2 regions of the Lysinibacillus telephonicus genome follow, and region 2 is predicted to be linked to the other one. Evidence: riboswitches for the same ligand, from Rfam matches in the RefSeq annotation. Region 2 holds a riboswitch; the other holds the start of a gene.
What was found. Region 2 has a riboswitch for preQ1 ahead of MKY04_RS03325 (QueT transporter family protein). Riboswitches for the same ligand answer to the same signal wherever they lie in the genome.

Region 1 (3,095 bases), 780 kb from region 2:
ATAATTTTTTCTAAATCTTCATCTGTAACGACTTCAGCATCCTTTAATTTATCAGCAAGTGCTGGACTATTCTTAGACCATTCTTCTACACCAACGATATTGCCACCTAACTGCAATACATTGCCGGCAAAACCGGAAAGTAAAACAATTCTTTGCGGGTTTGCAGGAACTTCAACTGGACCATTTTCAGATTGGTACGTAATAAATTCTTCGTTTTGTTCTTTTGAAGTATTGTTATTATCGTTAGCTTCTTCTTGTCCACAAGCACTAATAAGAAGAACTAGAAGCAGCATAAACGGGAATATGAGTTTTTTCATGTTGTTTTTCTCCTTTTAATAAGTTGTAAGTAATGCACATCGGTTTATTTGTTCTGGGATCCTGTCCAATTACTGCATCGATTTCAAAAATTTGCCGAAGCACATCCTGAGTAATAACTTCTTCGCAAGTGCCCGCTTTCACAATTTCACCATCTTTTAGGGCGATGATATAATCTGCAAAACGAGCTGCTTGGTTTAAATCATGTAAAACCATAATAATTGTGCGTTCCTGTTCATGATTTAACTTTTGTAATAATTCTAAAATCTCCAATTGGTGTGCCATATCTAAATAAGTCGTAGGTTCATCTAGAAAAATAATTTCCGTTTCTTGAGCAAGGGCCATAGCAATCCACACACGCTGCCTTTGACCGCCAGATAAGGCATCAACAGGGCGATGTTTATAATCGGCTGTTCCTGTAACCTCAAGCGCCCATTCAACTACTTCATAATCTTTTTTGGTTAATCTTCCAAAACCATTTTGGTAGGGAAACCGTCCGTAGGATACTAACTCGGAAACGGTTAAACCAGAAGTACTATCGGGAGTTTGAGGAAGAATGGCCATCTTTTTAGCGAGGGATTTTGTATTTTCCTTTGAAATATTTTTCCCATCTAATAGAACTAATCCAGACTGATGGGGGATAATCCGGGTAATGGCTTTTAATAATGTGGATTTTCCACAACCATTCGAACCAATAATGGTTGTGATTTTTTTATCGGGAATAGTAACACTAAGATTTTTTACTATTAACTGTTCACCGTAGCTAATGCTTAAATCATCTGTAAAGAGGCGAACCATCATTTTATACCTCCAAAATTAAAGATTAATATATTATTGAAAATGATTATCAGTATCGATTATGTTTTAAATATAAAACGAGCTTTATTGAATGTCAATTTAAAATTGAAAATCAATTATATAGTTAGGTATTTGTGCTAAGGCTTCGCTTTATACATCGCATATTAAATGACAATTAGAAAAACTAAAAAAGTTAATTTTGCTGTGCTTTTTGTTTTCAATAATAGCCTAATTTTATTTGTCATTTTATAATATCACAAAGTAATTTAGAATTATTAATATTGTAATAAATAATATATTTGAAAATATTAATAAGGAAAGAACATAAATTTACAATTAAGGAATACTGAAGAATTAACATAAACTGAAGTGGAAAAATAACTAAGAAATATACAGTTATAATAAATGCAGGGATGTTGATACTAATAATTTCTAATTGACGGTTAGCTCCGTATTATATATTATATTGAAGGAAAACGAATGCCCGGACTATAACGGGAGAGGTTCATAGCTGATACCCTCTATAAAAAACTATGGAAACATGACAATATGCCATGTCCATAAAGGACGTGGCTTTTTATGTTTTTTACATAAGTTTTAATAGAATGATTAGTGGTGCCTCTCTTGAAAAGTGTTGGGAAACATTTTACAAGGAGGTTTTTTTATGTCTGGCAGAAGCCATGAAGAAGGTTTAAAGGATTTAACGTTATTAGGAAATCAAGGAACAAAATATTTATTCGAATATGCACCCGAAGTATTGGAGGCGGTGGATAATCTTCACTCAAACCGTGATTATTTCGTTAAATTTAATTGTCCTGAGTTCACAAGTCTATGCCCACTGACACATCAGCCTGATTTTGCGACAATCTATATTTCATATATCCCGGACAAAAAAATAGTGGAGAGTAAATCGCTAAAATTATATTTATTTAGCTTTAGGAATCATGGTGATTTTCATGAGGATTGTGTGAATATCATTATGAACGATTTAATCAAATTACTTGAACCAAGGTATATAGAAGTTTGGGGGAAATTTACTCCACGTGGAGGAATTTCAATAGACCCATGGTGCAACTACGGAAAACCAGGTACTAAATATGAAGAAATGGCTAATTATCGTTTAATGAATCATGACCTTAATCCAGAAAAAATCGATAATCGATAAACCAAGTTGAATCTATATAAATTAAGAAAGGGAAAATTCATGAGAATAATATTCTACCTATTATCCATTATCATCGCTAATGTTGTAACGGCAGCGTTTGCACCTTTACAATTAGGGATGTTTATCGTTCCGATGGGGACGCTTTTAATTGGATCAACCTTTATTTTTAGAGATCTTGTGCAAAATAAATATGGCAGAGCAAAGACCTATTTATTTATTTTTATTGCATTAATTTTATCAGGTATTGTTTCATTCATACTTGGGGATACAGTTTGGATTGTGATGGCATCTGCAATTTCATTTGTAATCTCCGAGACGGCTGATACAGAAATTTATACACGTTTGAAACTTCCGATTGCTTGGCGAGTATTATATAGCGGGATTGTTGGAGGATGTCTCGACTCTGTAATTTTTGTAGTAATTGGTTTAAGTCCGATTGGTGCAAATGTTTTACCATGGGAAGCTATTCCAGCGGCTATATTAGGCCAAATCATCGTAAAGACAGTAATTCAAATGTTCGGTGCACTAATTTATAACCGAGTTCGTGTAATTAATAGAAAACCTCTAATCTCAGAATAATAAATTATAGTTAATAATTTTCCTTAAAATAAGTTAATAGTAAAAAAGACTTACAAAAAGCGCAAGGATGTGATAATTAATATCATTCTTGCGTTTTGTTTTTAATACTTTTCTAACGAAAATCTCAAATTGATAAGAGTGAAATTTTTACCATATATAGACTTGCTTATAATAAAATGGTAACATAATAGAAAATTGCATTAATCAGGTTATTTTCCAGAAAATGCTTACAATTTAA
Region 2 (3,095 bases):
TTAAAATTTTCACAGCCATTTGTCCCGCTTCATAACCGATATCATAATATTCAAAACCGTAAGCACCTAATCCACCGCGTTTTACTGAATCAAGTTCTCCAACCATTAAAGGAAGTTGGTTTGCATTTGCAACGTCAATTACTGACTCTAATGCAGATACTACCGTGTTATCCGTAATGATATATAAAGAATCTACTTGACCAATTAAAGATTCAGTCGCTTGTTTTACTTCTGCTGAAGTTGAAACTGGTGCTTCAACTAGTTCTAGGCCAGATTCTTCTAATAAGGCTTTTACTTGTTCAATTTGTGCAACAGAGTTTTGCTCACCAGTGTTGTAAACAGTACCAACTTTTTTCGCGCCTAATTCATCTTTAAGGAATGCTACAGTATTTGCAATTGTATCAGGATGTAAGTCTACAGTCCCTGTTACGTTGCCTCCAGGAGCTTCCATTGATTCTACTAATTCTGCTCCTACAGCATCTGTTACAGATGTGAAAATGATTGGAATATCAGATGTTGCACCTTTAACTGCTTGAGCGGATGGAGTTGAGTTAGCAAAAATTAAATCAACACCTTGATTTACTAAGTCTTGTGCAATTGTCGTATTCATACTTTGATCATTTTGAGCGTTTTTATCAACGAACTCTATGTTTAAACCAGATTCTTCAAGAGCTGCTTTAAAACCTTCTGTTGCAGCATCTAACGATGGATGCTCAACAATTTGTGTAATCCCGACTTTAAATGACTTTGCATCAGTTGGCTGTTCTGTATCTGTGTTTGTACCTGAGTTGCCTTCTGTTGATTCAGTAGATGTTTCATTACCGCCGCCACATGCAGCTAGTAAAAGTACTAAACCAAATAGTAAGAACGAAAGCTTTGCCATACTATTTTTCATGTAAACTTCCCCCTTATTTCTCTCAAATAAGATTTATAGACTCGTTTTTGAATAAATTTCTTTACCTATTTAATAATTCAAAAAAGTTTGAGTTTATCGATATATTACATTGCTGCAACATGATAGTCAACAACATTAAGAATGTTCTGAATATAGTAAATTCAAATTACTACATTAAAAATATTAATTTGGCGCTTTAAACCGTTAAAACATTGAATTCCTGTAAAGAAATTATTATGTTAATAAAATTTTAAAATTTTGTCTATTTTTCGACATTTTTCGCATCTTTGTAAAACTTCTAGCCTATACCTCTTACCTTTTAATAACAATTTGACATAGTAAAAGAATTATTATAGTATATTATTTTGTGTTCAGTCACCGTGGTTCGAAACCATCCCACGAAAAAAAACTAAGGAGAAATGAATATGAAAGTGAAGTTTTTAGCGACTACCGGGATTATTGCTGCGCTTTATATAGCGGTTACCCTTTTAGTTGCACCATTTGGTTTTACAGAGATCCAATTTCGGGTTTCGGAGATGTTTAATCACTTAGTGGCATTTAATCCACGCTTTATGCTAGGCATTGTTATTGGTGTATTTATTTCAAATTTATTTTCACCATTGGGCGTATACGATTTAGTGTTTGGTGTTAGCCACTCTATTATCACTCTTACAATCTTTATTTTGATTTGTAAGTTTGTGAAAAACACATTATTGCGCATGATCATTAATACGTTTTTATTTACTGTTACAATGTTCATCATTGCCTTCGAATTAAACTTAGCACTAGAATTGCCATTCTTATTGACATGGTTTACATGTGCAGTAGGCGAATTCGTTGTATTAGCTGTTGGGGTGCCAATTATGCATCTTTTAAATAAACGTTTAAACTTCAAAGATTTAGTTTAATTTGTATTTTGCCGGGAGCTTTATGTTCTCGGCTTTTTATTTTAGAGCTTTATAAGACGTTGAAACCAAATCCCACTACAATTTTTCAGAAAACATTGACAACAAGAAAAATTAAGTCTACAATTCTAGTTAACAAAAATTGTTCGTATACGGTAGCAGGTTGCGGGAGCGCGACCACCGTTTGAGCAAAGCAGAGTTTAGAAATTAGATGAGTATAGCTGAGAAAAATTGATGAATAAGAATAGTAGCAATATAGTGTTCTTAAGAGAGCTAGTGGTTGGTGTGAACTAGTGCACACATATTGTGAATGGGCCTTATGAGAGCAACTAGCGGCAGTTAGTTGACGTCTTTCCTACGTTATAAGGAAGTGTTTTTCGTTTACTTAAATTCGGGTGTTAATTCACCTATTCGTAAAGAAAAACACACCAAGGTGGAAGTAAACAATGCTTCAACAGAGGTGGCAACGCGGTCTATTATCGTCCTCTACAAAAGGGATTTCCTTTTGTAGAGGACTTTTTTATTTTCCGCAAAAGCCCCCCTCACCTAAAGTTTCATTTATCTAACCTGCTAATTTATGATTTTGGGAGGATGAGTTTAGATGAGTATTCAATTATTTACAAAAACTGTGAAGCAAAATGAAAGTTTATCGTATGATGACATGATTCAAGCTGCCGAGCTCGTATTTAATGAGGAAACACCACAAGAAGATATTGCAGCTTTTTTAGTTGCCTTAAGTGAAAAAGGCGAAACAACTGAGGAGATTGCAGCCCTTGCAACTGTTATGAAAGCTAATGCCACTTCAGTACCCGTCCCTAATGGTGCTTATATTGACAATTGCGGAACTGGCGGCGACGGACTAAAAAGCTTCAACATTAGTACAACAGCAGCATTCGTTCTTGCTGCAAATAATGTTTCCGTTGCAAAACATGGCAACCGCAAAATTTCAAGTGCTTCAGGCAGTGCAGACGTGTTGCAAGCATTGGGCATCCATACAAACTTTACTATTAATGATTCTGTTGATTTGTTAAAACAAGAAGGTATTACCTTCCTGTATGCTCCAAATGTTCATCCGAAATTAAAACGCATCGGTGAAGTTCGCAGGGCGATTGGAAAACCAACTATTTTTAATATGGTTGGTCCTCTTACAAATCCAGTTAATTTAACAACTCAGCTTGTCGGCATTAATCGCCCTGAGTTTGTCAGCGAATATGCCGAAGTTCTTCGTATTTTAGGTCGTGAACGTGCAGTTGTTGTTTCTGGCACACAAGGTATGGATGAAGCATCACTCGATG

Region 1: another riboswitch for preQ1. It lies ahead of queF (preQ(1) synthase); the one in region 2 lies ahead of MKY04_RS03325 (QueT transporter family protein).

The regions. Positions count from the first base shown of each region.
Region 1 is NZ_CP155468.1:4,501,281-4,504,375, reverse strand. Features, by position in the region: gene MKY04_RS21780 (iron-hydroxamate ABC transporter substrate-binding protein) at 1-317, opposite strand, end outside; gene MKY04_RS21775 (ABC transporter ATP-binding protein) at 268-1,113, opposite strand; PreQ1 riboswitch class I at 1,608-1,654, shown strand; gene queF (preQ(1) synthase) at 1,778-2,278, shown strand; gene MKY04_RS21765 (VUT family protein) at 2,318-2,857, shown strand.
Region 2 is NZ_CP155468.1:680,290-683,384, reverse strand. Features, by position in the region: gene MKY04_RS03330 (ABC transporter substrate-binding protein) at 1-895, opposite strand, end outside; PreQ1 riboswitch class I at 1,270-1,314, shown strand; gene MKY04_RS03325 (QueT transporter family protein) at 1,321-1,803, shown strand; T-box leader at 2,026-2,290, shown strand; gene trpD (anthranilate phosphoribosyltransferase) at 2,402-3,095, shown strand, end outside.